DNA from 4 places in the Rhizobium sp. BG4 genome. Region 1 is predicted to be linked to each of the others. Evidence: riboswitches for the same ligand, from Rfam matches in the RefSeq annotation. Region 1 holds a riboswitch; each other region holds the start of a gene.
The links. Region 1 has a riboswitch for thiamine pyrophosphate ahead of F2982_RS15570 (YkoF family thiamine/hydroxymethylpyrimidine-binding protein). Riboswitches for the same ligand answer to the same signal wherever they lie in the genome.
Positions count from the first base shown of each region.

Region 2: linked by a shared signal. The riboswitch ahead of thiM (hydroxyethylthiazole kinase) and the one ahead of F2982_RS15570 (YkoF family thiamine/hydroxymethylpyrimidine-binding protein) in region 1 are both predicted to bind thiamine pyrophosphate.
Region 3: linked by a shared signal. The riboswitch ahead of thiB (thiamine ABC transporter substrate binding subunit) and the one ahead of F2982_RS15570 (YkoF family thiamine/hydroxymethylpyrimidine-binding protein) in region 1 are both predicted to bind thiamine pyrophosphate.
Region 4: linked by a shared signal. The riboswitch ahead of F2982_RS26460 (ABC transporter permease) and the one ahead of F2982_RS15570 (YkoF family thiamine/hydroxymethylpyrimidine-binding protein) in region 1 are both predicted to bind thiamine pyrophosphate.

Region 1 is NZ_CP044125.1:3,105,114-3,113,037, forward strand. Features, by position in the region: gene xdhA (xanthine dehydrogenase small subunit) at 1-1,201, opposite strand, end outside; gene F2982_RS15550 (3-hydroxybutyrate dehydrogenase) at 1,232-2,008, opposite strand; gene F2982_RS15555 (ABC transporter substrate-binding protein) at 2,085-3,095, opposite strand; gene F2982_RS15560 (ABC transporter ATP-binding protein) at 3,098-3,862, opposite strand; gene F2982_RS15565 (ABC transporter permease) at 3,859-4,647, opposite strand; gene F2982_RS15570 (YkoF family thiamine/hydroxymethylpyrimidine-binding protein) at 4,675-5,283, opposite strand; TPP riboswitch at 5,275-5,386, opposite strand; gene glpK (glycerol kinase GlpK) at 5,527-7,020, shown strand; gene F2982_RS15580 (acyltransferase family protein) at 7,021-7,924, opposite strand, start outside.
Region 2 is NZ_CP044126.1:556,179-564,102, reverse strand. Features, by position in the region: gene F2982_RS22715 (carbohydrate ABC transporter permease) at 1-104, shown strand, start outside; gene F2982_RS22710 (YdeI/OmpD-associated family protein) at 168-776, shown strand; gene thiD (bifunctional hydroxymethylpyrimidine kinase/phosphomethylpyrimidine kinase) at 780-1,592, opposite strand; gene thiE (thiamine phosphate synthase) at 1,589-2,224, opposite strand; partial or broken gene thiM (hydroxyethylthiazole kinase) at 2,221-3,023, opposite strand; TPP riboswitch at 3,077-3,173, opposite strand; partial or broken gene ugpC (sn-glycerol-3-phosphate ABC transporter ATP-binding protein UgpC) at 3,215-4,275, opposite strand; gene F2982_RS22685 (sugar phosphate isomerase/epimerase) at 4,298-5,152, opposite strand; gene F2982_RS22680 (ROK family transcriptional regulator) at 5,187-6,425, opposite strand; gene F2982_RS22675 (carbohydrate ABC transporter permease) at 6,466-7,311, opposite strand; gene F2982_RS22670 (sugar ABC transporter permease) at 7,308-7,924, opposite strand, start outside.
Region 3 is NZ_CP044125.1:1,953,282-1,961,205, reverse strand. Features, by position in the region: gene F2982_RS10040 (thiamine diphosphokinase) at 1-14, opposite strand, end outside; gene F2982_RS10035 (MarR family transcriptional regulator) at 57-584, opposite strand; gene F2982_RS10030 (MDR family MFS transporter) at 700-2,235, shown strand; TPP riboswitch at 2,292-2,404, shown strand; gene thiB (thiamine ABC transporter substrate binding subunit) at 2,457-3,479, shown strand; gene thiP (thiamine/thiamine pyrophosphate ABC transporter permease ThiP) at 3,479-5,116, shown strand; gene F2982_RS10015 (ATP-binding cassette domain-containing protein) at 5,103-5,813, shown strand; gene F2982_RS10010 (M48 family metalloprotease) at 6,066-7,610, shown strand; gene F2982_RS10005 (RNA polymerase factor sigma-32) at 7,661-7,924, opposite strand, start outside.
Region 4 is NZ_CP044126.1:1,364,556-1,372,479, reverse strand. Features, by position in the region: gene minD (septum site-determining protein MinD) at 1-401, opposite strand, end outside; gene minC (septum site-determining protein MinC) at 435-1,187, opposite strand; gene F2982_RS26465 (ABC transporter substrate-binding protein) at 1,319-2,257, opposite strand; gene F2982_RS26460 (ABC transporter permease) at 2,289-3,029, opposite strand; TPP riboswitch at 3,139-3,241, opposite strand; gene F2982_RS26455 (outer membrane protein) at 3,392-4,021, shown strand; gene F2982_RS26450 (hypothetical protein) at 4,181-4,426, shown strand; gene F2982_RS26445 (sugar ABC transporter substrate-binding protein) at 4,497-5,426, opposite strand; gene F2982_RS26440 (sterol desaturase family protein) at 5,602-6,636, opposite strand; gene F2982_RS26435 (LacI family DNA-binding transcriptional regulator) at 6,783-7,793, shown strand; gene F2982_RS26430 (TIM barrel protein) at 7,817-7,924, shown strand, end outside.

The sequences.
Region 1 (7,924 bases):
CGTCGCCGTTGTCGTCGAGCGTCAGGTAGAAGGCGCCGAGAACGGCGGTGATGTCCTCGTCGCGGCGCTTGGTGATCTTGTAGACGGCGAAATGCGTGCCCTCGGCCGGGTAGGGCACGAAGACGCTCTCGACGAATTCGCCGGCTTTGCGGTCCTGTCTGCCATAGGCGATGAAATAGTCTTCGAGCCGCAGCATGCGGGTGCCTGATGCCGAGCGCAGCTTCACGGTGGCGCCGAGCGCGATCAGCGGCGGCGGGCTGTCGCCGATCGGCGAGCCGTTGGCGATATTGCCGCCGATCGTGCCCATGTTGCGCACCTGCTCGCCGCCGATGCGGTTGATCAGGCCGGCGAGCGCCGGCACCTTCTTGGCCAGCACTTCGAAGGCCTTGGTGTAGGTGACGCCGGCGCCGAAGGTCACGCCGCCCTCGGTCACCTTGATCGCCTGTAGTTCGCTGAGGTGATTGATGAAGACGACCGGGGTGAGCGCGCGCATCTGCTTCGTCACCCAGAGACCGACATCGGTGGAACCGGCGACGATGGTCGCGGTGGGTTCTTCGGCGAGAATGCGGGCCAGCCCCTCGACGGAGCCCGGGATGACCAGCTTGCCTGCGTCAGAGGTAATGGTGATCGTCTCGCGCGGCTGCAGCGCCCAGAGGCGGGCGACGATATCGGAGCGGGTCTTTTCGAGGGGATCAAAGAGCGTGCTCGGCCGCGCCCTGGCGATCGCTTCCGCCGCCTTGACGATCGGCTCGTAGCCCGTGCACCGACAGAGGTTGCCCTGCAGCGCCTTTTCGATCTGCGGGCGGCCGGGCTTTTCGCTGGAAAGCCAGAGACCGTAGAGGGACATCACGAATCCAGGCGTGCAGAAGCCGCATTGCGAGCCGTGGAAATCGACCATCGCCTGCTGCACCGGATGCAGCGTGCCATCCTTGGCGGCCAGATGCTCGACGGTCACGACATGGGTGCCGTTCAGCGAGCCCATGAAGCGGATGCAGGCATTGACGGATTCATAGGCGAGCTTGCCGTCGACGAGACGGCCGATCAGCACCGTGCAGGCGCCGCAATCGCCTTCGGCGCATCCTTCCTTCGTGCCGGTCAGCCGGCGCCTCAAACGCAGAAAATCGAGAAGCGTTTCGGTCGGCCGGACATCTCTGAGCGTGATGTCCTCGCCATTGAGGATGAAGCGGATGGCGTCGTTCATGATGTTCCTTATTCTTGTTTTTCTAAATGGTTATGCCGCAGTCCAGCCCCCGTCAATCGAGATATGCGTGCCGGTCACTTGGCGGGCATCGTCGCTTGCGAGGTAGAGCGCCAGCGCGCCGATCTCCTCGGCCTTGACGAATTCATGCGTCGGCTGCGCCTTCAGGATCACCTCGGTCTTCACCTGCTCCTCGGTCATGCCGCGGGCCTTGGCCGTATCTGGAATCTGCTTCTCGACCAGCGGCGTCAGCACGTAGCCGGGGCAGATGGCGTTGACGGTCACGCCCGACTCAGCGAGCTCGAGTGCCGCCGTTTTCGTCAGTCCTAATATACCATGTTTCGCCGCCACGTAGGCGGATTTGAACGGCGAGGCGACGAGGCCGTGGGCGGAGGCGATATTGATGATGCGGCCATGCTTCTTCGCCTTCATGTGCGGAATGGCCGATCGCATCGTATGGAAGGAGCTCGAGAGATTGATGGCGATGATCTGGTCCCACTTGTCGACGGGGAAGTCCTCGATCTTCTCGACATGCTGGATACCGGCATTGTTGACGAGGACGTCGACCGTTCCGAAGGTTTTCGCTGCAGTCTCGATCAGGTCGGCGATCTCGGCGGGCTTGGTCATGTCGGCCGGATGGTAGAGGGCGCGGCCCTCTGAAAGTGATTCAAGCCGCTCGGTGATCGCCTTGATTTCTTCGGCTTTTCCGAAGCCGTTGATGACGACGTTGTCGCCCTTGCCGGCAAAGGCGGTGGCGATCGCCAGGCCGATGCCGCTGGTGGAGCCGGTGACGACGACGGTTCTTTTCATAAGCGCTTCTCCTTGGTCCGGGTTGGACCAAGGTTATGCGCAAAGCCTTGCGGCTGACAATCGCCGAATGGCGTTCTCAGCTTCCGGCGAGAAGCGTCGTGGTGAAGGCGGCGGCAAAATCCGGGCGCGCGGTCAGCACCTTGCCATCGGCATCCTTCAAAATGCCGGCGTCGAACAGGTAATCGCCGATCGCTTTCATCTTTGCCGGGTCGATGGCACCGGCCTTGCCGGGGGCGGTGCGCAAATAGCCGTCGGAGGCTAGCGTTTTCAGCGATGCCTTGACGAGGTCCGGATTGGTGAGCGCGCCGTCCGTTCCCTTGATCAGGATATCGGCTGCTTCATCCGGATGATCGGCGGCGAATTCATAGCCGCGTCGCGTCGCCTGCATGAAGGGGCGGGCGAGATTGGGCTTTTCCGAGAGATAGGCGCTGCTGGTGCCGAGGAGCGCGGTGTGTTCATCCGGCACGCCGTAATCGGCATAGACGAAGGCGCGCTGGGCCTTCTTCTCGAGCTCGGCCTGAACGCCTTCCCAGGTATAGACTTCGAGCGTGAAATCGACAGCGCCATTGTCGAGCGCCTGATAGGCGGAAGTGCCGAGCGTCACGGTCTCGAACTCGCCCTTGCCGCCGGCGTTCCTGATCATCGAGCCGAGCAGGGCATTTTCCCAGGCGCTGCCGAAGCCGCCATAGGTCTTGCCGTCGAGATCCTTCGGCGTCTTGATGTCGGTGCGGTCCCCCTTGAAGACGACGCGGCCGGTCTCCTTCTGGACGATCGCGAAAGTGCCGACGAGATCGGCACCGGCGGCGCGCTGGGTCATCAGGCCGATCGAGTCGAGCACGCCGAAATCGGCGACGCGGCTGGCGACGAGGGTTGCGGCAGAGGTGTCGGTATAGGGGAGAATGTCGACCTCGATGCCGGCGTCGCGGTAGAAATTCTTCTCCCGGGCGACGTAGAGGCCGATGTGATTGGTGTTCGGCGTCCAGTCGAGGGCGACCGAGACCTTGGGGCTTGCGGCGCGGACGGCAAGCGGTGCGGCGGTCAAGGCGAGAATGCCTGCAAGCGCCGTGCGGCGGGTGATGATCGGCATGGTCATGGTTCGGCTTCTCCTTCGAAGAGCGTTGTGAGAATGCGGTTTTCGATTGCGATGATCTCGGCCTGATGCTTTCCCGGTTCCGTTCGCGGCCGGGGCAGGCGGACGTCGATTTCGAGGGCGACGCGGGCGGGGCGGGGCGAGAAGACGTAGATGCGGTCGGAGAGCAGCACGGCTTCGCGCACGTCATGGGTGATCAGGACTACCGAGAGGCCACGGCGGGCAGAGAGCGCCTCGAGGAAACGCTGCATCTTCAGCCGCGTCAGCGCATCGAGGGCGCCGAAGGGTTCGTCGAGCAGCAGGATGGGGCGCTGCTGCACCACCGTGCGCAGCAGGGCGGCGCGCTGGCGCATGCCGCCGGAGAGTTCATGCGGCCAGCTGTTCTCGAAGCCGGCGAGGCCGAATTCCGCGAGCAGCGGCTCGATCTGGCACCTAGCCTCGCGGCGGGGCATGCCAGATATCTCCAGGCCGAGTGCGGCATTGTCGATCAGCCGCCGCCAAGGCATCAGCGCATCGCGCTGCGGCATGAAGGCGAAGGGGCGTTCGGCGGCGTCGAGCGGCTGGCCGTTCATGCGGATGCTGCCGGCGGATGCGGTGGCGCTGCCTGTCAACAGCCGGAAGAGTGTCGATTTGCCGGCGCCGGAGGGGCCGAGGACGGATATGAATTCGCCCTGCTTCAGGTGCAGCGAGATGCCGGCGAGCACATCGATATTGCCGAGGCGGCAACTGAGGTTTTCGATGTCGAGAAGGGACGCGCTGCTCATTCCGGGTCATCCTCGTTTGCCCGGTGCCAGGGCATGGTGAGGCGCTCGGCGAGGACCGCGAGTGAGAACAGCAAGAGCGTCAGCAGCGCGCTGACGAGGACGGCTGCAAGCACGAGATCGGCGCGGAAATTGTTCTTGGCGTTGAGGATGTAGATGCCGAGCCCGCGGGCGGCCCCGGCATATTCGGCGAAGATGGCGCCGACGACGGCATAGGTGATCGATATCCTGAGACCGGCGAAGAAATAGGGCAGCGATGACGGCAGGCGGGCGGCGCAGAAGCGCTTCCAGCGCGAGGCGCCCATGGTCGTCAGCAGTTCCTCGATCTCCGGCTCGGTTGCGGCATAGCCGCGTGTGAGGGCCACAAGCATCGGAAAGAAGGTGACGAGGGCGACCAGCAGGATTTTCGGCAGCAGGCCGAAGCCAAACCAGAGGACGATGAGCGGCGCTATGGCGACGAGCGGCAGCGTCTGGCTGATGACGAAGACAGGCATCAGCGCCGAGCGCAGGCGCGGCACGAAATCGATCAGCACCGAAAACACGAAGGCGATGAGGAGGGAGGCCGCGAAACCCGCCAGTGTCGCCTGCAATGTCGGCCAGCTGTTTGCCAGCAGTGCTGCGCGTTCGGCAAAGGCCTGGGCGAGAACGCGCGAGGGTGCGGGCAGCGTCGCGGGCGGGAGGCCGGCGATGCGCACATAGCTTTCCCAGGCGGCGAGTAGGGCGCCGACGGAGAGGATGGCGGGAAGAAAACGGGCGGCAAGGCCCGGCAACCGGACAGATCTCGGCATCGGCAGGATCCTGACGTGACGCTGGGATCAGACGGCGGAGGGGCTGTTGGCCGATACGGTGAGATCGATCGTCACATGGCCGTTCGGCGGCCCGAAGCGGACGAAGGCTTCGTGGATCGTTGCGAAGACCGCGCCGGCATCGCCCTTGACGCGGGTGCAGAAATTCTTCGAGCGGTCGAAGACGCCTGAGTTCTTCAGGAAGTCGATGCAGCCGTAGATCTCTTCCATGTGATCGCCGGTGCCCATGACATAGAGCGAGAACTGCGCGGCTGCATGGCGGCCGGTGACCGGGGCGGAAGCGACCGCTTCGAGAGCCGACGCCTTGCGCTCGGCAAGCGGCAGGACCGGGCCGGTAAGGGCTTCGGTGTGGCACATGGGATCATCGGGCTCGCCGGGGCAGCCGCGGGAGATGGTGGCGCGCAGCACCGCGTGGATGCCGTCTGCCGAGCCCGCAACATAGAGATCGCGCATGGCGGCGAAGACGATATCGGGCGTGCCAACGATCAGCGTCGAGATGTCGTCGGTCTCGATCCTGAGCTTTTCGCGATAGGGATCAAGTGCCGGAAGGGCAGACAGGATGACGTCGACGAAACGGTCGGTCATCGGGTAAAGGGAAATTTGTGCGCCAGAAAACATCGCTCGCCTCGCTCCGCTGGTATTATCCAGATCAGCTAAAGAGTTTGAGGCCATGCCAGCCGCATCTCAGCCCCGGCTATACGGAGCACCCCTGTCGTTGGCACCTTTTAAACACGCGCCGCGCGGCTTGTAAAGCGGCGATCTGACGAGGGGCAAAATTGCGCTCGGCTTTCTTTTCCCTTTCGTTTCTGCCTCTTAAATGATCTATCTGAAAGCATCAGAGCTTCATGGAAGGGGGCAGGGATGAGCGGATATGTTCTGGCGATCGATCAGGGCACGACGTCGACACGGGCGATCGTGTTCGATGGCGAGATGAAGATCGCAGGCGTGGGCCAGAAGGAGTTCACGCAGATCTATCCGCGCTCGGGATGGGTGGAGCATGACCCTGAGGAAATCTGGGATTCCGTCGTTTCGACGATCCAGATGGCGCTGCGCGAAGCGAAGGTGAAGGCGACTGACATTGCCGCATTGGGGATCACCAACCAGCGCGAGACCGTCGTCGTCTGGGAGCGGGAAACCGGCAAGCCGATCCAGAATGCCATCGTCTGGCAGGACCGGCGCACGGCGAGCTATTGCGAAAACCTGAAGCGCCAGGACCTCGAGAAGATCTTCACCAGGAAGACCGGCCTGATCCTCGATCCTTATTTCTCGGGCACCAAGCTCTCCTGGATGCTCGCCAATGTGAAGGGTGCGCGCGCCCGCGCCGCCAAGGGCGAACTCTGCTTCGGCACGATCGACACGTTCCTGATCTGGCGGCTGACCGGCGGCAAGAGTTTCGTCACCGACGCGACCAATGCCTCGCGCACGCTGATGTATAACATCGCCGAGAACGAATGGGACAAGGACCTGCTGGAGATCCTGCGCGTTCCCGCCGCCATGCTGCCGGAGGTGAAGGACTGCTCTGCCGATTTCGGCATCGTCGAGAAGTCGATCCTCGGCGCCGAGATCCCGATCCTCGGAGTTGCCGGCGACCAGCAGGCGGCAACGATAGGCCAGGCCTGCTTCGAGCCTGGCATGCTGAAATCCACCTATGGCACCGGCTGCTTCGCGCTTTTGAATACCGGCTCCGACATGGTGCGTTCGAAGAACCGGCTGTTGACGACGATCGCCTACCGGCTGGACGGCGAGACGACCTATGCCTTGGAGGGATCGATCTTCATCGCCGGAGCGGCCGTCCAGTGGCTGCGCGACGGTCTCGGCATCATCGACACGGCCGGCGAGACCGGCAAGCTCGCCGAGAATGCCGATCCCTCGCAGGAGGTCTATCTGGTGCCGGCGTTCACCGGTCTCGGCGCGCCGCATTGGGATCCGAAGGCGCGCGGGGCAATCTTCGGCCTGACACGCAACAGCGGCCCGGCGGAATTCGCCCGCGCTGCGCTGGAAGCCGTCTGCTACCAGACCCGCGATCTGCTCGATGCGATGCAGAAGGACTGGAAGAACGGCAGCGACGACACGGTGCTGCGCGTCGATGGCGGCATGGTCGCCTCCGACTGGACGATGCAGCGGCTCTCCGACCTGCTCGACGCGCCCGTCGACCGGCCGGTGATCCTGGAGACGACGGCGCTGGGGGCAGCCTGGCTCGCCGGCAGCCGTGCCGGTGTCTGGCCCGACCGCAAGAGTTTCTCGGCTAACTGGAAGCGCAACCGCCGCTTCGAGCCTGACATGGATGAGAAGACCCGTTCCGCCAAGCTCAAGGGGTGGAAGAATGCGGTGAAGCGGACGCTGAGCGATGCCTGATCAGGCCGCCGCCACCGCCCGCTCGCGCCTGATCGGCGGGCTGTAGAGCCAGCTGGCGCCTGCGCGGTCGGCGGCTGCCTTGATTGCCAGCGACAGCGTGATGGCGGTGACGCAGATCAGCGGTGCCGCGAGATAGCCGATCGATGGTGACGGCTCGACGAGGGTGGCGATCAGGCCGGCTATGCCCGCGACAATCATTACATGGGTGACGTAGACCGGCAGCGTGTTGCGGCCGAAATAGGAAAAGACGTCGCGCAGCGCCTTCAGCCGCGACATCAGCACGGCCATGCCGCACAGCCATGAGAGACCGGCGATCGACGAGGCGAAGGCCCAGAGGCCGGGCTCGATCGGCTGCAGGCGGCTGCGCAGCGCCAGCAGCAGGATGAATGCGGCGAAGCCACCGGCTGCGAAGGGGAGAGGGCGCTCGGTCAGCGTTTCGGCGATCAGCCTGCCATACCAGCAGCCGAAGGCGAAGAAGACGAAATATTGCAGCACATTGCGGTGGGTGAAGAGCTCGATCGGCAGATAGCCGCCGAAGGTGAGGATCGAGAGAATCGTGCCGACGGCGATGACCGGGATGCGCGGCGCCGAGGAGAGCAGCTTGGTGACGGTCATGAAGATCGCCAGCGCCCAGATGAACCAGATGCCGGTATTCGGCGCCCACCACATTTCGATGAGCTGATAGGAATCCGACCCCTCCGAGGGCACGAGGCCGTTGGTGTGGACATAGCGGAAATAAAGCCAGCGCGCCGTGCTCCAGACGCCGAACAGCCAGACGAAGGTCCAGATCTTCTTCCTAAAGAAATCCGGCCATGTGGCCCGCATCGCCGAAGCGGCCAGGAAACCCGACACCGAGAAGAACAGGGGCATGCGGATCGGCGCCATGATGTTGCTGATCTTGGTG
Region 2 (7,924 bases), on a different replicon from region 1:
TGCTCGCCTTCATCACCCTGACGATCATGCCGACCGTCATCGTCTTTTTCCTGGCCCAGAGACACATTATCGCCGGGCTGACGGCGGGTGCGGTCAAATCCTGATGTTGCCGTTTGTGCCGCGGCCGTTACCATGGCCGCTGCAGGGCATCATGGGAGAGCAGACGGTTGGCACCGATAAAGGTCGATCCGCAGAAGGTTCGCGAATTCAAGACGAAGCAGGATTTCTGCGACTGGCTGGCCGCGCATCACGACCGTGAAGGCGAGGTCTGGATACGCATCTTCAAGGTCGCATCCGGCTTGCCGTCGATCACGCCGGTCGAGGCGATCGACGCTGTGCTCTGCTGGGGCTGGATCGATGCGGTGAAGAAAAGCCTGGACGAAAAGAGCTACCTCCAGCGCTATACGCCGCGCGGCAGGAAGAGCATCTGGAGCCAGATCAACGTCAACAATGTCGCCCGCCTCGTCGACGAGGGCAGGATGACCGAGCACGGCCTTCGCGAGGTCGATGCCGCGAAAGCGGATGGCCGGTGGGACCGGGCCTATGGCAGCGGCAAGGACCTGAAAATCCCCGACGATCTGCAGACGGCGATCGACGCCGATCCCAAGGCCAAGGCGATGCTTGCGGCGCTCAGCGCGCAAAACCGCTTCGCGCTCGCCTTCCGCGTGCACAATATGAAGACGCCCGCGGGCCGCGAGCGGAAGATCGCGGCCTTCGTCGAGATGCTGGCGAAGGGCGAGACGATCTATCCGCAGAACAAGAAGCCGAAGGTCTGAACCTCAGAGATCGGCCTTGTCCCAGAGCGCGTGGAAATGCTGGACCGGGCCATGGCCGGAACCGACGGTGAGCGTTTCTGCAGCCGCAACGGCATCGGCGAGATAGCGCTTGGCGATCGCGACCGCTGCCTCCGGCGTCTTGCCCTTTGCAAGCTCGGCCGCCAAGGCGCTCGACAGCGTACAGCCGGTGCCGTGTGTGTTCTTCGTCGGAACCCTTGGAGCCTCGAACCAGGTAATATGGCCGGCGCTTGCCAGCACATCGGGGCTGTCAGTGCCGCCGAGATGGCCGCCTTTCAACAGTACCATGCGCGGTCCGCGATCCAGCAGTTTGCGCGCCTGCTGCTGCATGGCATCGCGGTCTTGGGCATGATCCTCGCCGAGCAGCGCCGCCGCTTCGGGCAGGTTCGGCGTCAGCATCGTTGCCAGCGGCAGAAGGCGGTCGGTGAGCGCGCCGATCGCGGCGATATCGAGGAGGGCGGCGCCGCCCTTGGCGATCATCACCGGGTCGAGCACCAGCGGGATGCCGCGATGCGGATGCAGCGCATCGGCAATCGCCTCGGCAATCCCGGCATTGGCGATCATACCGATCTTGACGGCATCGACACGCACGTCGGCGAAGACCATGCGGATCTGCTCGGCGACGAAATCCGGAGAGACGGTCTGCACTGCGGAAACGCCGGTGGTGTTCTGCGCAGTCAGGGCCGTCAGCACGGCCATGCCGTATGTGCCGCGGGCCGAGAATGCCTTGAGGTCGGCCTGGATGCCGGCGCCGCCCGATGGGTCGGAGCCGGCGATCGAGAGAACGTTGCGGATCATTGTCCTGCCTTTCTGATGCGTTCGGCGATTGCAGCCGTCGCCGCTTGCGGATCCGGCTGGCCACAGATCGCCGAGACGACCGCAAGCCCTTCCGTGCCCGTTGCGAGCACTGGCTCCACATGTTCCGCCTTCAGGCCGCCGATTGCCACCGAGCGAACCGGGCAGACACGAACCAGCTCCGCCAGACCTGCGATGCCGATCGGTTGCTTGTGATCCGGCTTGGTCGCCGTCGCGAAAACGGGGCCGATCCCCGCATAGTCGACGATGGCGGGATCGACGGCTGCGGCAAGCGCATGCGTCTCGACCGAGAGGCCGAGGATCATATCAGGGCCGATGCGGCGGCGCGCCTCGGCGGCGCCGAGGTCCTCCTGGCCGATATGCAGCCCATCGGCGTTGAGCGCGATTGCCGCTTCCACATCGTCGTTGACGACAAGCAGTGCTCCGCTTCCTGACAGGACCCGCTGCAGTGCCCGGCCCGTCTCGATCATCTGCCGGGTAGTCGCCGTCTTGTCGCGCAGCTGCACGATGGTCGCTCCACCTGCAACGGCTGCGCGGGTTGTTTCGGCAAGCCCGTACCCGGAGCAGAGCTCCGGGTCGAGGACGAGATAAAGGGAGAGGTCGAAGCTCTTCACGCCTGGCTGATCCTTGCTGCGGCGTCGAGTGCCGGACCATCGAGCGCGGCAAGCGCATCGAGGAAACGCCAGGAGAAGGATCCGGGCCCCTTGGCTTCCTGTGCCGCCTGTTCGCCGGCGACGGCAAACATTGCGAGAGCGGCAACCGTCGCATCGAAGGTCTCGTCAGAGGCGACCGCGGCAAACGCGCCGGTCAGGCAGGTCAGCGAGCAGCCGAGCGCGGTGATCTGCGGCATCAGCGGCGAACCGCCGGAAATGCGAACGGCGCGGGTGCCGTCGGTGACGAAGTCGACCGGGCCGGTGACCGCGACAACGGCGCCATATTGCGCCGCGATGCTGCGGGCAGCACCTTCCGCCTGCTCGACGGGATCGCGGCTGTCGACGCCCTGGCCACGGCTTTCGCTGCCGGCCAGCGCGATGATTTCGGATGCATTGCCGCGGATGATCGCCGGTTGAGGTGGAGAAGTGCCGCGACGCTTTCGCGGCGGAAGCCGGTGGCGTAATGCGCCACGGGGTCGAGAACCCATGGCTTGCCGTTGCGCGCGGCAGCCTTCGCCGCCTGTTTCATGCCGCTGACCCAGGCGGGCGAGAGCGTGCCGATATTGATGGTCAGTGCACCGGAGAATGCGGCGAATTCACCGGCTTCCTCTTCGGCATGGACCATGGCGGGCGAGGCGCCCGCGGCCAGCACGACATTGGCGGCGATATTCATCGCGACATAGTTGGTAATGCATTGAACGAGTGGCGGCGCGGCGCGCAGCGCGGTCAGCAATTGCCCGGGTGATCTCGAAGTCGTCATCTTGCGTCCCTTTTGGGGCGGGGCAAGACGCGGGAGGCCAGGCACATGGAAGCGAAGGGCCTCGAGCGACTCCCTCCGCCAGCATTATCTGGTTCAGGTTCGAAGGGTACTTCTCAGCCCGCCTTTCGGCGAACGCCCCTGTCTCTCAACACCACGGTCATCGCAAATTATCGGCGGCTTGTCACGCCCTATCAGTTAAGCCGGGCTTCCCCACTGGCGATGCGCTGCTCATCGGCGCCGAAGAGATGTACGGCATCGTGAATGGGCGCCACCTTCAGGACATCGCCGGGTGCAGCCCTGATCCGCTCGCGGAAGACGCAGCTGATCGTCTGCGCGCCGAGCCGCGCAATCACCAGTGTTTCCGATCCGGTGGGCTCGACGACGACGGTGGTGATCTCGATGCCATTGGGTCGAGTTGCAAATGCTCCGGGCGGATCCCGTAGGTCACCGCGTCAGCAGGCCGACGGTCGCTCGGCAGGGTAATGCCATCCTCGGTGCGGAAGCCCGTATCCGTCATGCTGCCCTTGATGAAGTTCATCGCGGGCGAGCCGATGAAGCCGGCGACGAAGAGATTGTTCGGCCGGTCATAGAGGTCGAGCGGCGAGCCTGACTGCTCGATGCGGCCATCCCTCATGACGACGATCTTGTCGGCCATGGTCATCGCTTCGATCTGGTCGTGGGTGACGTAGATCGTTGTCGTCTGCAGCCGCTGGTGCAGTTCCTTGATCTCGGAGCGCATCTGCACGCGAAGCTTGGCGTCGAGATTTGAGAGCGGCTCGTCGAACAGGAAGACGGCGGGATCGCGCACGATCGCCCGGCCCATGGCAACGCGCTGGCGCTGGCCGCCGGAGAGCTGCTTCGGATAGCGTTCGAGCAGGCTTTCGAGGCCGAGGATCTTTGCGGCATTGCCGACCCGCTTGTCGATCTCCGCCCGCGGCATACGCTTCAGCCGCAGCGAAAATCCCATGTTCTTGGCGACCGTCATATGCGGATAGAGCGCGTAGTTCTGGAACACCATGGCGATGTCCCGGTCCTTCGGCGCTAGCTCGTTGACGACATGCTTGCCGATCTGGATCTCGCCCGACGTGATGCCTTCAAGCCCGGCGATCATTCTGAGCAGCGTCGACTTTCCGCAGCCGGACGGTCCGACGAGGACGACGAATTCGCCGTCGCGGATATCGACCGAGACACCCTTGATGGCCTTGAACGCGCCGTAGTCCTTGCGAGCATTATTGACTGAAACATGAGCCATTATCGTCCTCCCCAGGCTGCGATCAAAGCTTGTCCAAGACGGTTCTGAGATAGCCGAGGCCGACGCGTTCGCCCTCCTTGCGAGTTTCCAGGTCCTTGCCCGGCCAGCCATAGGCGGCGTCCTCGTGCTCGATGGAAATCGTGCCGTCGAAGCCGTAGCTGCGCGCCTGCTTCAGGAACCTCGACCAGTCGAGCAAGCCGAGGCCCGGCAGCTTGTACTGCCACCAACCCTTGCCGTGATAACCGACGGCCTGCAGCGCGGTCGCATCGACCGCCGTGTCCTTGGCATGCAGGATGGCGATGCGATCCTTGACGGCATCCAGCGCCAGATAGGGATCGATACCCGTCCGCAGAAAATGCGAGGGGTCGAATTCGAGCGCGAAACGCCGGTCGGGAATGCGCTTGAACAGCTCCTCGTAACCCTTTGGCGTCGTACCGACGAAATTGTCCTTCGGTCCCGGCCAGTTCTCGATTGCAAAGGTAAGGCCGCTGGACGCGGTCTCGGCGATCAAACCGTTCACATAGGTTGCAAAATCGTCATAGTTGACGTCGTCGCTGGCATCGTCGTTGCGCCCGGGAAAGATGACGAAAACCGGCACGCCGGTTTCGCCGATCGCCTGGGCGAATTCGGCGGTGCGCGAGCGCAGATCCTTGCGCTTGGCATTATCGGCGTCGAGCTGGTTGCCGAAATAGGTGATCGAGGAGACGAAGAGATTGCGCTCGCGGGCAAGCGAGACGGCGGCCTTTACCCTGTCAGGGGTCTTGATGTGCCCGCCGACATCGATCTCGATGGCATCGAAACCAGCGGAAGCTGCGAAATCCACCACTTCTTCAAGCGGCCGGTCGTTGAACGTCGACGTATAGAAACCGATCCTCATCAAAATCCTCCCATGCGCCGCCGCAGCGGCCGTGCTAATTGTTCAGGCGATCCATGTATTTCAGCGGTGAACGGGTACGTTGAACCTCATCCGATGACGCCAGCATCAGCGCCGCGGCCATCGGCATGGCGGCCGCCCCGATCGCCGAGGCATCCTCGCCGAGCGAGGCGCGGTGGATCGAGGGCAGGGCGCCGTCGCTGGCGTCCAGATGCTCATGCACATAGCGCAGCAGCTCGTCGATCATGCGGATCGGCAGCCGGCCGCCGACCAGGATGGCGTCGGGATCGACGATCATGCCGACATGGCGGACGGCGACCGCAAGATGCGCGCTCATCTCCTTCAGCCACTGCGAGACCAGCCGCTTGCCGCGGGCATCGAGCGTCAGGAGATCCTGGGGCACGCTGACCTTGATGCCATGCTCCGCGAGGAACTGATAAAGGCAGAAGAGCGAGAAGATCTCGCCGAGCAGGCGCACCTTCTGTGTGCTTTCATCCTTGCCGTCGGCGATCGGCACCCAGCCGATTTCACCGCTGAGGCCCATCGCACCGCGATGGCCGTTACCGTCGAGAACGAGACCGCCGCCGGGGCAGGCGTTGACGGCGATATAGAGGAAGCTGCGGCTCTCGGCGCCGAGCCCGTAATCGAGCTCGGCCAATGCGGCAGCGTTGGTTTCGTTTTCGATGAAAACAGGATGCTGCGTCAGATCCTCGAGGGCAGCGCGCACATCGAATTCCATCCATTCCCAGTAGTTGGCAGGCCTGCCGGGGAAGGCGATTTCGCCGAGCCAGTCGGGCATCGCCAGGCCGATGCCGGCCAGATGTGCGTCATCGATCAGGCGGCTGCGCTGGAAATGCGATATCGCGTCGGCCGACAGCTGCATGAATTCGGCCGGCAGGATGTAGCGCTTCTCGTGATGGACGCGGGCGCGGACATTGCCGACGGCATCGACCGCAAGGATGGTCAGGTGATCGCGATCGATATTGATGCCGATCGCGAAGAATGCGTCCGGATTGATCTCGAGCTCGATTGCCGGCTGGCCGCGCAAACCATGGCGGCGGCGAGCCTCGATGATCAGCCCTTCGTCGAGTAGGCGGTCGACGATGCGGGCGATCGCCGGCTTGGTGAAGCCCGTCTGCCTGGCGATCTCCGCGCGAGAAATCGGCGCCTGCCGGTGGATGCAGCGCAGCACGACCGCGCGGTTATGCTCGCCCGCATCCTCGACATTGGCCCCGCTGAGATCGGGGGAGAGCTTGACATCAGGGGTCTGGTTCATGATCGCGATCCTTCGTCTTCCATCGACATCAGAGCCGCTCTCATCCCTTCACCGCGCCGCTTGTCATCGCGCCCAGGATCAATCGCTGGAGCGAGAGGAAAGCCACGATCGCCGGTACGACGGAGATCAGGCAGGCGGCGGCGAGCAACTGAATGGACGAGTCGGTCTGCATGCCACGGAAGTTAAAGATCCCGACGCCGATCGGCATCAAGTTGTTTTGCGTCAGCAGCAGAAATGGCACCAGGAACTGCGACCAGCCGGCGATGACGGTGATGATGAAGACGGAGGCGATGCCCGGCGCCGAGAGCGGCAGGACGATCCGCCAGAAGACCGAGAAGCGGTTGCAGCCATCGATCATCGCGGCTTCATCGAGGCTGCGCGGGATGCCGTCGACGGTGCTCTTCAGGAGCCAGGTCGCGAGCGGCACGCCGAGCGCGATATAGACCATGACCACGGCGAAATGCGTGTCGAGCAGGCCGAGCTTGTTCATGTAGCGGTAGAGCGGAACCATGATGACCAGCGGCGAGATCATCTGGAACAGCAGCAGACCCATCATCGACAGGCCCTTGCCGCGGAACTGGAAGCGCGAGAAGGCATAGGCCGCGGGCAGCGCGACGATCAGCACCCCGAGGCCGCTGAGGGCGGCGAGTTTAAGGCCGTTCCAGAGGTAGATCGGGAAGTAGCTGTTGTTGAGAACCGTGACGAAGTTCTCCATCGTCGGGTTGTGCGGAATATAGCGGGCGACGCCGCGATAGATCTCCCGCCGGTCGCGAAGCGCCATCGACAGGAGATAGCTGAGGGGCCCGGCGAAGAAGACGAACATCGCCAGCATGAACAGATAGCTCAGAAAGTCGCCGAGGCGGGTGCCGGTGCGCCTGCTGCTCATTGCTCTTCCTCCTTCGGCAGGAACGACGCATAGACGAAGGCAAGCCCGAGGCTGATGATCAGCATCAGCACCGACAGCACGCTGCCTCCCGACAGATCGTAATTTCTGAAGACGATGTTGAAGACATAAAGCGAGATCACCTCGGTCGCGCGGCCCGGGCCGCCGCCAGTCAGCGTGATGATCGCGTCGAAGGTGTTGAGCGTCATGATCGTGATCAGGATCATGTTGACGAGGATCGCGGCGCGCAGCTGCGGAATGGTGACGAAGAAGAACTGCTGCGTGCCCGTCGCGCCATCGACTTCGGCCGCTTCGTAGAGCGACGGATCGATCGCCTTCAGCGCCGCATACATGACGACCATCGAGAAGGCCGTGCCGCGCCAGATGTTGGAAATCAGCGCCGACCAGGGCGCGATCGACGGATCGGAAAGCCAGGCGACAACCGGCAGATGCATCATCCGCAGGATACTGTTCAGCGCGCCGTAGGGCGCTTCGGAAAACAGCATCTGCCAGATGATGCCACCGGCAATGCCGGGCACGACCCAGGCGACGAGGGCGGTGGTTCTGAGAATAGTGGTGCCGAACAAGCCGCGCTTTTCGCCGCGAACGACGACGA
Region 3 (7,924 bases), 1.2 Mb from region 1:
TCCGTCATGGGCATTGCCCATAGCGCAAAGCAGGGGTCGAGGGAAAGGGGCAGGGTTCAGCCGGGCGTACCCTTGTCGCGCCGTTCGAAGGCTTTTTCATAGCCGTCGATGAAGCGCTCATAGAGTGCGGCGAAGGCATCGACGTCCTTTTCGCTCCATCCGTCGAGGATTTCGCCGATCAGCGCCATCTTCTGCGCACGGATTTCAGCAAGCAGCCGCTGGCCGATCGGCGTCATTACCACGACGATCCGGCGCGCATCGGCCTGCGATGCCGCGCGGCGAAGAATGTTGCGGCTGACCATGTCGGCAACAACGCGGCTGGCGCGTGACGGATCGATGCGCAGCATCTCCGCGATCGTCCCGACCGTCACTTCGTCAGCCGGCTGCGCGCGGCGTACGGCATCGAGCACATCGAGATGCGATAGTTCGAGATCCGGCGCAACGCTCTGGATCGCAAGGCGCCCGATCAGCCTGCGGCCCGTCATGAGCTTCATGCGGGTCATGCTCTGGCCAATGCTCAAGACGCTTTCGCTTTCCAGCGACAGGGGATCGAGCTCGTGAATTCGGGCGGGTTTCTCGTTCATGCGGCGAGCATAACAGAAGGCTTGCGGGAAGGAAACATGCCTGCGTCATTCAAGTGTCATTGACATTTATATGCTTTTGTCACATAAATTGGCGATCAAGATCGGAACTGTCTTCATGGATATGCAGCTTGCCTCCCAGCCGCTCGTGACGGATCCCCGCCGCAGGCTTATTCTCTTCCTGTTTCTGATGACCGCGATGTTCATGGCAACGCTGGACAATCAGATTGTCTCGACGGCGCTGCCGACGATCGTGGGCGAATTCGGCCATCTCGAGCGCTTCGGCTGGATCGGCTCGGCCTATCTCCTGTCGCTCAGCGCCGTGATGCCCGTCTATGGCAAGCTCGGCGACCTCTTCGGCCGCAAATATGTGATGATGACGGCGATCGCGATCTTCACCGTCGGCTCGGCTGTCTGCGGTCTGGCCATCTCGATGAACACGCTGATTGCCGCCCGCGTGCTGCAGGGCCTCGGCGGCGGCGGCATCATGGTGTCGATCTTCGCCGTCAATGCCGACCTTTTCGAGCCGCGGGAGCGTGCCCGCTACCAAAGCTATTCCAGCCTCGTGCTGATGGCCTCCAGCGCCATCGGCCCCGTTCTCGGCGGCATGATGAGCGATCTGTTCGGCTGGCGTTCGATCTTCCTCGTCAACGTCCCCATCGGTTTCGTCGTGCTTATCGGCTTGGCGCTGATGCTGCCCTACCGCAAACCGCATCGCCGCCCGAAGATCGATTATGCCGGTGCCCTGCTCTTGGCGATGACCACCACCAGCATCGTGCTGATGGCCGATGGCAGCGAGCTCTTTGGCTCGATCCTTGCGCCGCAGAGCCTTGGCATCATCGCCGCAGGCGTTGTCTGCGCCATCGCCTGGGTCTTCGTCGAGCGCCGCGCCGCCGAACCGATCGTACCGCTGTCGCTGTTCCGCAACCCGACCTTCCCGCTTCTCCTGATCATGTCGATTACTGGCGGCGGGATCGCCATCGGCATGGCCAACTATTTCGCGCTCTTCCTGCAGACGACAACAGGCCTCTCGCCCTCGCATGCCGGCCTGCTCTTCATCATGCTGACCGGCGGCCTTGTCTGCGGTTCGTTGTTTGCCGGCCGCACCATCTCGCGCACCGGCCGCTACAAGCCCTTCGCCATCGCCAGCCTCTCCTGCAGCGCCATCGCTTTCGCGCTCCTGACACAGGTTCATGCGGGTACCCCTCTGCCCATCATCGGCCTGCTAATGGCTCTGCACGGCATCGGCATCGGGCTTGCACAGCAGGTGCCTATCATCGGCGTTCAGAACGCGGCTCCGGCCCGTGACGTCGGTGCTGCAACGGGTTCGGTGACGCTGTCGCGCATGGGCGGCGCCTCGATCGCCATCTCGATCTACGGCGCGATCATCGGCTCGCAACTCGCCAAGGTCGGCGTCTCCATCCCGGGTGTCGCCGATATCGAACAGCTGACGCCGAAGATGATGGCGGCATTGCCGGAAGCCAGCCGCCAGGCGGTGGCCGATGCCTATTCGGCAGCCTTCACGCCGCTCTTCATGACGTCCTGCGCCTTCGCCCTGATCGGCCTGATCGCGGCGTTTTTGCTGAAGCCGGTACAGCTGCCGCGCCACGGCGAGGCAAAGAATTCTGCGGCTGCAGCTGAAGCAGCCGAGTGACCTGATGAGGGCGAGCTTCGCCCTTGTCATAAAGCCGTCATCGCTATACATCTGCCAACGCTCTAACGGGGTGCCTGTGTCCGAAAGGACATCTGGCTGAGAGGCTGCAAGCCAACCCGCGGAACCTGATCCGGTTAACACCGGCGGAGGGATTAGATGCGCGCGTGACACCAGGCACCGCCCTTTTCCCGTGAAACAACTTGTATAGGAGGAGGCGCGCCATGCCCGGCCGCAAACCATTGATCGCAATTTTCGCCACGGCGCTTCTCGCCGTTACCTCGGCCATCGCTCCGGCCCAGGCCGCAGACAAGACGCTGACGGTCTATACCTACGAAAGCTTCACCTCCGAATGGGGTCCTGGCCCCAAGGTGAAGGAAGCCTTCGAGAAGACCTGCGCCTGCACCGTCAATTTCGTGAGCGTCGCCGATGGCGTCGCCCTTCTCTCACGCCTCAAGCTCGAGGGCGCCTCGACGAAGGCCGACGTCGTGCTCGGCATCGACACCAACTTGATCACCGAAGCCAAGGATACGGGCCTGTTTGACGCCAGCGGCGTCGATACCAGCGCCTTGAAGGTACCCGGCGATTTCAAGGACGATGTCTTCGTTCCCTATGACTACGGCCACTTCGCCATCATCTACGACACGCAGACGGTAAAGAACCCACCGAAAAGCATGCAGGAACTGGTCGACGGCGACCCGTCGCAGAAGATCGTCATCGAGGATCCGCGCACCTCTACGCCGGGTCTCGGCCTGCTGCTTTGGGTGAAGTCCGTTTACGGCGACAAGGCGCCGGAAGCCTGGGCCAAGCTCAAGAACCGCATCCTGACGGTCACGCCCGGCTGGTCGGAGGCCTATGGCCTGTTCACCAAGGGCGAGGCGCCGATGGTGCTCTCCTATACGACGTCCCCGGCTTACCACATGGTCGCTGAAAACACCGACCGCTATCAGGCGGCCGCCTTCTCCGAGGGCCACTATATCCAGATCGAAGTCGCCGGCCTGCTGAAGAACGCGCCAGACAAGGATCTTGCCCGCGACTTCCTGAAGTTCATGGTCACCCCCGGCTTCCAGGACACGATCCCGACCAACAACTGGATGATGCCGGTCTCGGCGACATCCACGCCCCTGCCGGATGCTTTCGGCAAGCTCGTCAACCCCTCCAAGACTTTCCTGATGTCGCCGGATGACGTCGCCAAGAACCGCAAGGCCTGGATCGACGAGTGGCTTGCGGCGATGAGCATGAACTGATGCTGCAGACGGCGGCGGAACGGCGAAATGCATTGGCGGGCGGCGCAATTGCGCTCGCCGCCATCCTGCTTTTCATCGGTATCGCTGCCGTTTCGCTTGCCGCCTCCGGCGGGGGCGCTGCCTTTGCCGGGATCATTTCCGATCCCTATATCCTCCGCGTCCTGCGCTTCACGCTGCTGCAGGCAGTCCTCTCCACGCTGCTATCGGTTTTCCTGGCGATCCCTGTCGCGCGGTCGCTCGCCCGCCAGCCGCAATTTCCCGGCCGCATCTGGATCATCCGGCTGATGGCGGTGCCGATGGGACTGCCGGTCCTGATCGGCGCGCTCGGCCTGATCGGCATCTGGGGCAGGCAGGGCCTGCTCAACAGCGCGCTGACGAAACTCGGCCTCGCCGAACCCGTCAGCATCTATGGCCTGACCGGCATTCTGCTTGCCCACGTCTTCTTCAACCTGCCGCTCGCCTGCCGGCTGATGCTTGCCGGTCTTGAACGGCTGCCCTCTGAATACTGGCTGATGGCGAGCAATCTCGGCATGCGTCAGCGCGCCATCTTCCGTTTCATCGAATGGCCCGCCATCCGCGGCCTGATCCCCGGTATCGCGGGGCTGATCTTCATGCTCTGTGCCACCAGCTTCACGCTGGTGCTGACGCTCGGCGGCGGTCCTGCGGCAACGACGGTCGAGGTGGCGATCTACCAGTCGCTTCGCTTCGATTTCGATCCCGGCCGCGCCGTCGCACTTTCCCTGCTGCAGATCGCGCTGACCGGCCTCGTCCTCGCCGCCATGTCGCTCCTGCCAGCGAGCCCTGACGAGGGGCTGACGACGGGCCAACGAGCAATGCGTTTCGATGGCAGGAAGCCCACAGCGAGGCTATTGGACAGCCTGCTATTGATCGTCGTCGCAGCCTTTCTCCTGTCGCCACTTCTCTCGGTCGTCGTCGCCGGCCTGAAAGCCGACCTGCCGAAACTGCTTGGCGAACCCGTCTTCTGGCAGGCCGCGGCGATGAGCTTCGGTATATCCATCTCCGCCGCCACACTGGCGCTGCTGGTATCGGCAGCCCTGATCCGCGCCCGCCAGACCATCGCCACCAGCAAGCAGTCCGGCCGTGGCAACCGCGCCTTCTTCGCCACGATGGGCGGCGCATCTTCGATGGTGCTATTGGCCCCGCCGGTCGTGCTTGCCACAGGATGGTTCATGACCCTGCGACCGTTCGGAGATGCAGAAATTTTCGCGCCTGCCCTCGTCGTCTTGATCAACATGCTGATGGCGCTGCCCTTCGTCATGCGCGTGCTCGAACCGGCCTATCTCGTCCATCAGCGCCGTACGGCGCGGCTATCGGCAAGCCTCGGGATCGCCGGCATCGCGCGGCTGCGGCTTATCGATTGGCCGGGGCTGCGCAGGCCGTTCCTCACCGCCCTGTCTTTCGCTATGGCGCTGTCGCTCGGTGATCTCGGCGCCGTTGCTCTTTTTGGGTCAGATGGTTTCATCACCCTGCCGTGGCTAGTCTATAGCCGCATGGGAAGCTACAGAACCAATGATGCCGATGGCTTTGCGCTGATCCTCGGCGTGATATGCCTGTTGCTGACAATCGCCGGAACATCCGGCCAGGTGCGAGGACATGGTGCCGATGACGGCCGCTGATATCGCTATGCAGAACGTCCGCCTGACACTTGGCAGCCATGCTTTTCACTTCGATTGCGCACTCCCCGGCGGCCAGATCATCGCCGTGACCGGCCCCTCGGGCGCCGGAAAATCGACCTTCCTCAATCTGCTGGCAGGCTTCGAGATACCGGAGAGTGGCCAGGTGCTGCTTGATGGCAGGGACGTCACCGGCGTCCATCCGTCAGAGCGGCCGGTCTCGCTCGTCTTCCAGGACAACAATCTCTTCGCCCATCTCGATATCTTCACCAATATCGGGCTGGGCATCAATCCGGCCCTGAAGCTCACGCAGGCGGACCGTAGCCGCATCTCGGCGGCGCTGGCGCAGGTCGGACTTGCAGGCTTCGAGAAGCGGCTTCCGGCGACACTGTCAGGCGGCGAGCGCCAACGCGCCGCCTTCGCCCGCGCCCTCGTCCGCAATCGCCCGATCCTGCTTCTCGATGAACCCTTCGCTGCCCTCGATCCCGGTTTGCGCAGCGGCATGGTGGAGCTTCTGACGACGATGCAGCGCGAGACCGGCAGCACCGTGATCGTCGTCTCGCATGACCCGGACGAAGTCCGCCGCATCGCCAGCTATGGGGTCTTCATCGACCATGGCGCGATCGCGCTTGCCGCGCCGATCGATGAATATCTCGCGCGAAAAGATATGCCCGCATTGCGGCAATTTCTGCGCGGTTGACGAATCTGCAGGGTGCGATGGCACTTTCGCCACAATTTCATCCGAGCGAAAGAACTCCTTAACCACGCCAAGCTTGCTAAATTACAACGGCGCCACAATTAAGCAGAGTCTCGCTATGCAACCGATGCGGAAATCAGCTACAGCAATGACCTGTATCCATCCGTTGTGCACTGCGAGAGCCAGGATGGGCGCCTGTTGAACCCCGTTGGAAGTGGCCGGATCGATAAAGCGGCGAACCGGCTGAAAAGCAAGATGACTCGGAGAGCCAGACTGGACAGCATGAAGACGTGGACGAGACCCGCGCCCTCCAGGACTATGCTTTCCGCTTTGCGCCACCGGGGACGGCATGCGCTGCTGCTGACTGCTGCCGCAGTCGCGCTTAACAGCTGCCAGTCGATCATCGAGCAATCCTACCAGCCGACCGTCTCGCCCTCGTCCAATCCGCAGATCGTCGATGAAGTGCAGAAGAACGATCCGCGCGCCGCGATGGGCGCCCGCGAACACCCGCGCATCGTCGCGAGCTATGGCGGTGAATACAAGGACGCCAAGACCGAACGCCTCGTTGCCCGCATTGCCGGCGCGCTGACGGCCGTTTCGGAAAATCCGAGCCAGTCCTATCGCATCACAATCCTGAATTCGCCGGCGATCAACGCCTTCGCGCTGCCGGGCGGCTATCTCTACGTGACACGCGGCCTGCTGGCGCTTGCCAATGATGCCTCCGAGGTTGCCGCCGTGCTCTCGCACGAAATGGGTCACGTGACGGCCAATCACGGCATCGAGCGCCAGAAGCGCGAAGAAGCCGAAGTCATCGCCAGCCGCGTTGTTGCCGAAGTTCTCTCCAGCGATATCGCCGGCAAGCAGGCGCTCGCCCGCGGCAAGCTGCGCCTCGCCGCCTTCTCCCGCCAGCAGGAGCTGCAGGCCGACGTCATCGGCGTACGTATGCTCGGCGAAGCCGGTTACGACCCCTATGCTGCTGGCCGCTTCCTCGACAGCATGGCCGCATACAGCCGCTTCATGTCGGCCGATCCGGATGCCGACCAGAGCCTGGACTTCCTGTCCAGCCATCCGAATTCCGCGCAGCGCATCGAACTGGCCCGCGACCACGCCCGCGCCTTCGGCCAGGAAGGCAAGGTCGGCGACAAGGGCCGCGATTACTATCTCGACGGCATCGACGGTCTGCTCTACGGCGACAGCCCGGAAGAGGGCTATGTGCGCGGCCAGACCTTCCTGCATGGCGGTCTCGGCATCCGCTTCGACGTACCGCCCGATTTCACCATCGACAACAAGGTCGAAGCCGTCATGGCGACCGGCCCCGGCGATATCGCCATCCGTTTCGATGGCGTGGCCGACAGCAACAACCAGAGCCTGACCAACTATATCTCGAGCGGCTGGGTCACCGGCCTCGATCCCTCGACGATCCAGGCGACGACGATCAACGGCATGGAAGCGGCAACCGCCCGCGCCAGTGCCGACCGCTGGGATTTCGACGTCACGGTCATCCGCAACAATCAGCAGATCTTCCGGTTCCTGACCGCCGTTCCGAAGGGCAGCACGGCCCTGCAGCAGACGGCGGATGTCCTGCGCGCCAGCTTCCGCCGCATGACCCCGGATGAGATGTCGTCGCTGAAGCCGCTGCGCATCCGCGTCGTCACCGTCCGCCCGGGCGACAACATCACGACGCTTGCCGCCCGCATGATGGGCACCGATCGTAAGCTCGATCTCTTCAAGCTCATCAATGCGCTGCCGACAGGCGCCACCGTCGCCCCCGGCGACCGCGTCAAAATCATCGCCGAATAAAAAAGGCCCGGATGAACCGGGCCAGTCTGTGCTGCTGGGAGTAAGAACGTTCAGGCGTAGGCGGCCATGTGCGGGTCGGCGCTCACGAGCGCGCTGCGGAGCTTCTCCATCGCCCGGCTTTCGATCTGGCGCACACGCTCCTTGGAAATTCCGAGATCGGCGCCGAGCTCTTCGAGCGTCGCTCCATCCTCAGCGAGACGGCGGGCGCTGATGATCTTCATCTCGCGCTCGTTGAGATGCGTCAGCGCAGAGGCGAGCCACACGCGGCGGCGCTCGCCATCGATCATGTTGGAGACCTGCTCATCGGGCAGGGG
Region 4 (7,924 bases), on a different replicon from region 1:
TGGCGCATGGCGAGCGTCGCGCCGCGCTCGATACCGGCGGGGCTGTCGCAGATGATCCAGTCGAAATGGCGCTTCAGGTCGTTGATGACCTGCTCGACGCCCTCTTCGGTCAGGCAGTCCTTGTCGCGGGTCTGGGAGGCCGGCAGCAGGAACAGCGTCTCGAGCCGCTTGTCGCGGATCAGCGCCTGCGGCAGCTTGGCATCGCCCTGGATGACGTTGACCAGATCGTAGACGACCCGGCGCTCGGCGCCCATGACCAGATCGAGATTGCGCAGACCGACGTCGAAGTCGACGACGACGACCTTCTCGTTGCGCTGCGCGAGTGCTGCGCCGAGTGCCGCGGTGGAGGTCGTCTTGCCAACGCCACCCTTACCCGAGGTAACAACTATGACCTTACCCATATCCCCTCTCCTGCTCCTGAACCAATTCGTCTGTTAAATGAGCCGCGATGCCATGATCGCGTCGTTTTCGAGCCAAAGCTGCGCGGAGTGGCCGCGCAGGTCCGCGGGCAGATCGTCCGCGGTCTTGTAAATGCCGTCGATCGCCAGAAGCTCGGCTTCGAGCTTGCGGCAGAATATGCGCGCCGATGCATTGCCGACCGAGCCCGCAAGCGCCCGGCCGCGCAGCGCGCCGTAAATATGAATGGAACCGCCGGCGATGACTTCGGCGCCCGAGGCGACCGAACCGATGATCGTCACATCGCCTTCCGGAAAGATGATCGACTGGCCGGAGCGGACCGGCTCGTGCAGCACCATCGAGGAGAGCGGCGCGCGGGTGATCACCTGCGGCGCCACGACCTGTACCGGCTCTTCAGCCTTCGGTGCAGCGCCCTTCACAGGCGCAGGCGCCGTTTCCGTCACCTCGACATCCGGCGCCGGGCGGCCGCCCGTCATGCCCGGAGGCATCGTCGCGTCAAGCTGCGAGGGACGCGCGCCTTCGATCCCCATGATCCGCACATTGCGCTCGGCGAGCGCCGCAATCATCGATTTCAGCAGCGCCCGGTCGGCCTGCAGGTCCGAAACGTCGAGAACCACGGGACGCCCCAGGAAGAATCCTGCCGAGCGCGAGGCCAGATCGTCGAGCCGGACCAGCCACTCCTCGAAGGGCAGATCGGGCGTCAAAACGACCGCCAGGAACGAACGGCCTTTGATACGGATGGAGCGTGCGTCGGTTAACACATTAGCAATCTTGGTTAATTTTTGATTGCTTCGGTGTAGCTGCTTCGTGGTTAACAAATAGTTAACGCGGGGCTCCCGGCCGGTACATTCGGTTAACGGCCGGGGGGCTTTGCAAAGGGCCGTGGCAGACGCGCCACAGACTACCTTATCTCGACGGCGAGGTCCTCGACCTTGGGCGCCGTCTTGACCAGTCCCATCTGTTGCATGAAGGCGCCGAAGCGCTCGTAGCGGCCGGTATCGAGAGCGGCGGGGCGCTTGGCGAAGCGCGGCAGCGTGTCGAAAAAAGCCTTGCGGTTCAGCTCGTCGTTGAGATCAGGATAGGCCTTGATGAACATCTGCCAGGCGTCATCGGGGTGGTTGGTGATGAAGACGGAGGCCTGCTCGATCGCACCGAGGAAGCGCGGCAGACGCGAATCGGCAACCGAATCGCGATGGGCGATGAAGATCAGTTCGTCATAGGGCGGCACGCCGTTTTCTTCCGGATAGAAGGCCTTGCCCTCGTGACCCTCGAGCTTCATCTGCGTCAGCTCGAAATTGCGGAAGCCGCCGACGGTCGCATCGACCTTGCCCGCGATCAGCGACGGCGAGAGCGAGAAGTTGACATTGACGAGCTCGACATCGTCCTTCTTGAGACCGGCATTTTCGAGCATCCGCTTCAGCATCGCATCCTCGAAACCGGTGACGGAGAAGCCGACCTTCTTGCCCTTCAAGTCGGCCAGGCTCTTGATCGGCCCGTCGGCCAGAACGGTCACCGTATTCAGCGGCGTTTCGACCAGCGTGCCGATGCGGACGATCGGCAATCCGGCTTCATGATCGAGATAGAGATTGGGCTGGTAGTGGATGCCGATATCGGCCTGCTTGGCGGCAACGAGACGCGGCACCGCGGAGGGGTCGGCGGGCGGAATGAGGGTGACATCGAGACCGGCGGCGGCGAACAGGCCCTTCTCTTGTGCGATCACCATCGGCGCGTGGTCCGGATTGACGAACCATTCGAGCATGACGGTCAGCTTGTCGTTGGCGAAGGAGGGCGATGCGAGGGTCGCGATCGCAAGGAGAGTGGCGGATATCAGACGCAGCATGTTTGCTCCATGATTATGCGGGAAGAAGAAGTCAGTCCGTGGTGGCCCATGGGGTCCAGCCGGAGGTAAGCCTGTCGACGGCGACGCGGCAGATAACGGTCATGGCGGCGAGCACGGCCATGGCGGCAAAGACCATGTCCGTCTGCATGCGGGCATTGGCCTGGACCATGACGAAGCCGAGGCCGGACGACGCCCCGACCCATTCGCCGATCACGGCGCCGAGTGGCGCGAGGGGTGCAGCGATCCTGAGGCCGGAGACGAGGGACGGCAGGGCGAGCGGCAGGCGGATCCGCATCAGCGTCTGCCAATGGCTGGCCTCTGTCAGCGATACCGCATCGAGAATATCCCGCTCGGTGCGGCGCAGCCCGTCGGCAAAGGCGGAGGCGACGGGAAAGAAGATGATGATCGTCGCCATGGCGATCTTCGAGGCAATGCCGAAACCCAGCCAGATAACCAGGATCGGCGCCAGCACGAAGACCGGGAAAGCCTGAAGGATCAGTACCATCGGCCAGACGAGCGTGGCGGCCGCCGGAAAGGCGGCGAGCGCGAAGGCGACGGCCGCGCCCGATATGGCGCCGCAGAGCAGGCCGAGGACGATTTCGAGCGCCGTCGTCAGGCTCTGCTCAAGCAGGAAGAGCGGCTGCCTGCCGAAGACGGCGACGACGTCGGCAGGCGACGGCAGAATGAAATGCGCGGGCGCGAAGATCCAGATGGCCGCCTGCCAGAGAGCGATCAGCAGGGCCACGCCGCCGAGGGCGTTGAGCGGACGCATCGCTAGGCCTTCGCGCGGGCCGGATGCGGGAACGGAAAGACAGACATGGCGAAGCGATCTCCAGACAGAATTGGAGATCCAGGCAAAGCGAAGAAGAAGGGGAGATGCCGCCGGCATCTTGTTCCGTTCCTACGCCGGCATGACCCGGATCAGGTTCAAGGGTCCGGCTCACCGCCATCTCAGCATCGTCAGATGCTCCCCTCGGAATGGGCGGAACCTGTCGTTTTCCCGGCCTGAAGTCAATGGCGCATCTGTCGCAGGCCGGTCGCCAGTCTTGTATTCCGGGGTCTCAGCTACAAAATTAATTAGAGACTTTTGGATCAGGCACCCTACTTGACCCTTAAGCATTAGGGAGACCGAATATGAAATTCGTTATTCTCACCGCGCTGGCTGCCTCACTTGCCGGCATTTCCGCTCAGGCCGCGGACCTGACGCCGCCGCCCGCCCCTGGCGAGCCCGAAGCGATAACACCTGTCTTCACCTGGTCCGGCCCCTATATCGGCGCCGAGGGTGGCTATAGCTGGAACACCTTCGATCCTTCCGGGGCATCGGATGTCGATGCCAATGGCGGCATTCTCGGCGTCTTCGGCGGCTATAACTATCAGTTCGACAACAACTGGGTTGTCGGTGTCGAAGGTGACGTCCTGCACAACTGGAACAAGGAGGATGTAGCCTTTGGCTCGGTCGAGACGACCTGGCAGGGCTCGGTTCGCGCCCGCGTCGGCTATGCCTTCGACAATGCGCTGATCTACGGCACGGCCGGCTGGGCAATCGCCCGGGCCGAGGCCAATCCGGATGTCGGGCCAGACGAATCGGATACGCTGAACGGCTGGACCATCGGCGCCGGCATCGACTACGCCTTCACCCAGAATATCTTTGCCCGCGGCGAATATCGCTACACCGATTACGGCAGCGGCAATTTCGGCGCGGCTGGCGGCGATTTCGACCTGAACCAGAACACGATCATGATCGGCGTCGGCGTCAAGTTCTAGGCGCCACCCATCTCCCCAATGTAAGGGCACGCCTTCGTTCGGCGTGCCCTTTTCTATGATCGCCGGTACGCTTTCCAACATCTCGTGGAAAACCGGAACACCGTGTTGCACTAATTTAGGACTTCGACAAAAGTCATTCCCATCATGAGGAATGCTCACATGCTGTCGGGTCTCGGAACAATCACCATCACGGACGAGAACTATAGTGAGCATGTCGCTTTCGAACTCGGAGAGCGCGATGGCCTGCTTTTCGGCGGCGAGGAAGTGCTGCGCAGAGCGCAGCGGGCCAAGAAGGTCTTCCTGTTTCTGCTGACCTCGCGGCGCGAATTGCGCATCCGCATAGCCAATGTCGAGCATAGTTGCGCCAATTTCGTCGTCATCAGCGAGCCCCTGCCAGCCGCCTGACATGCGAATGGCCACGATGGCCTGAGCGCATCGTGGCCGTCCTGACACCGCCCGTGAGGCAGGCCGCGCCTTAGTTCAGATGCTCGAAATCCGCCATGTTCTTCTGGGTGACAAGCTGGAAGGGGATCCAGACCTCGCGGTCGAGCTTCTCGCCCTTGATCGCCTTCATCGCGGCATCGATCGATCCCTTGCCCTGGCCCTTGGCATCCTGGAACACGGTGACCTTGAGATCGCCTGTCTTCATCGCCTGCAGCGCCTCGGGCGTCGCGTCGATGCCTGAGACGATGATCTTGTCGGTCGAGGCGCCGGCGGCCTTCAGCGCCGAAATCGCGCCGAGCGCCATCTCGTCATTATTGGCGATGATGGCATTGAATTCGACGCCCGATGTCAGCCAGTTGGAAACCAGATCGGCGCCGTTGACGCGGCTCCAGTTGCCGACCTGCTCCTGGGCGACGTTGATGCCGCTGCATTCAGGCGTCTTGACGACATCGTGGACGTCCTGCGTGCGCTGGCGCGCCGCCTGGCTGGTGAGGTCGCCGATCATAATGACGACATTGCCCTTGCCGCCGAGCATGCGACAGACTTCCTTGGTCTGCAACGTGCCGGATTCAGTTTCGTTGGAGCCGACGAAGGCCTGCTGCTTGCCGAGCGTGTTGAGGTCGGTCGGCTGGACATTGACATAGATGAGCGGAATACCGGCATCTTCGGCAACCTTGCTCAGAGCCGGCGTACCGTCGGAATCGACGGGGTCGACGATGATGGCAGAGACGCCGCCGGCGGCAAAATTCTTCACCTGATCGAGCTGCTTGTTGACGTCGGTCGTCGCGTCTTCGATCTGCAGCTCCACGCCGATCGACTTGGCGTAGTCTTCCATGCCGTTGACGATGAGCGTCTGAAAGTTGTTGGACAGCGTGCCCATCGAAACACCGATACGGTCGGCAGCGTGCGCCTGCGACGCAAGCACCAGCGCAACGGCGCTGGCGGTCAGCAATTTCAGCATGTTCTCTCCTCCCAGAGATAAGGCGGCGCCAGGCGGCCGCAGGAAAACGTTAGCCGGGGAAGGCCGTGCGGTCCGCCGATAATTTGATGAAAACGCCTCATTTGCAGGGCATCCGCATAGCAAAGGGCCCGGCTCTGCAGCCGGGCCTTTCTCGGTCGCTCGCTTGGGAAATCAGTCAGCTTGCCTGCTGCTCGCCGCGCGCCTTCTTTTCGGCGCGGCGCCTTGCCTGCTCCATGAAGCGCTTGTCCATGCGCTCCTGGGCCTCGGGCGAACCGTCGTGGAAAGTGCCGAACCACTTGTCGAGCGGGATGACGCCATCGGCGTAATTGCACTCGAAATACTTGTGATGGAGATAGTGGTCGTAGCTGTGCGTATCAATGGCGCTCTCCTCGCCGACGACGATCTTGTCGAAGCCGGCATGGCCCGGTGCCGGGGCAAGGCCTGCATGCGCCAGGTGGAAGATCGCATGGACAGGATTGGACGGCACGATCCAGTGGATCAGCACACCGGAGAAATAGAGGAGGTGCTCGATCGGGTGCATGGCAAGACCGGACCAGGGGCCGGGATTGACGTTGTTATGATGCAGCTTGTGGACGGCATGATACAGCGGCGGCCAGTGGATGAGGCGATGCACCAGATAGAAATGCAGGTCGCGGAAGGTCGGAATAAAGAACATCACGACGACGCAATAGACCGGGTGCTCGGCGAAGGACACATAGGGAATGATGCCGTTGGCGAAAGCCCAGAGCGTCAGCACCTCGAATGCCGTCCAGATCGGCACCGCGCTGGCAAAGGTCCAGATGACATTGTCGACCGTCTGGTTGCCGAAAAGGAAGGCGTCGTTGCCGACAGAGGGCCATTTGGCGTTGAACTTAAAGCTCGTGCCCTGCTTCTTCTGCATGTAGAGGCGCAGATGGAAGGCGCCGAAGAAGACCAGCACGATCGCCGCATTGCGGATGAGCAGATAGGCGATCCAGCCGATCGAGAAGGTCTTTGCCGTCTCCAGCGACGGCGTGGCGTAGAGCCAGAGCAGGGTGCCGATCACCGCGTAAAGGACGTTCCAGGGCATCAGATAGCCCGGATAGCCAAACAGCCATTTCAGGAAACGCAGCGGCTGGACCGGCCAGATGAACACAGGCGGATACTGGATGAGCTTGAACGGCGCCCAGTCGCCGCGTTTGTTGCGTTTGCCGTATAGTGTGTCGTCCATCTGAAATCCTCCAACTCGTGAGGCAAAAATTACCGCAGCCGCAGGGCCAATTCCCATCGCTGTTTTGATGTGTTTTGATCAATTGCGGTATTTCGCCCGAGAGGCTGGAATGCTTGACTGTCCAGGCGAGTTTGGGGGAGGTTTTGATGAAAAAGACGACGCTGCAGGATGTCGCCCGGGAGGCACGACTGGGGATCGCCACCGTCGAGCGGGTCATCAACGGCCGCGGCGGCGTCACCGAAAAGACCGCCGAGAAGGTCATCCGCGCCGCCAAGAAGCTCGGCTATGGCGAGCGTTCGACCGAGACCCATCGTGGCGCGATCCGCATCGAGGTCATTCTTGTGCGGCCGGAGACGTCGTTCTTCGCCCGGCTGAACCAGGCCTTCGAGCGCATATCCGCCTCGCTCGACCGCGCCGTCATCTTGCACCGCACCTTCATCAAGGAAAGCGATCCGATCGGCATGGCGCACCACATTGCCAATCCGAGTTTTCGCCGATCGGGACTGATCATCTGTTCTCAGGACCATCCGAAGGTGATCGAGGCGCTGCGCCAGGTGCGTGCCTCAGGCGTCGAGGTTGCACAGGTGGTGACCCGCTGCGACGATCCCGAGGTTCCCTACCTCGGCATCGACAATTATGCGGCTGGCCGCAGTGCCGCCTATTACATGTCCGGCATGCTGGCGGCGCGGCCAGGACATTTCGCGGCCATCTGCCATAGCGGCGCCTATTCGAACCACCGCCAGCGCATTCAGGGATTCTCGGACTATATGGCCGAGCGCGGGGCTGAAGGCCACGCGCTCTCGCTGGTGATGATGGGCCGCGACGACGATCTGCAATGCGCCGAGCTGCTGGGAGAAGCGCTCAGGCGCGACCCCGAGATCATCGGCGTCTATTCGGCTGGCGGTGGTGATGAGGGCGTCGCCATCGTCCTGCAACAATGGGCCAAGCAGCGGGATATCTTCTGGGTCGGCCACGAACTGACCGAAAAGAAGAAGCGCTATCTGGAAAACGGCCTTCTCGACATCTGTCTCGACCAGGCGCCCGAAGTGCAGGCGCGCCGCTCCGTCGATCTCATTCTGCGCAAGCTCGACATCATCCGCACCGAGGTCATCACCGATCCCGTGCGGTTCATGACCATCAGCGCGCAGAATCTCTAACCAAAACACTCGGGAGGTAAGCCATGCAGACCCTCAATGTCTTCCAGTCGCTCTGGGCGATGGAACTTCGAAGCGCGAGACAGCAGGAGCGATCCCTGGAAGAGAACATCCGCCTGATCGCTGAGGCGGGC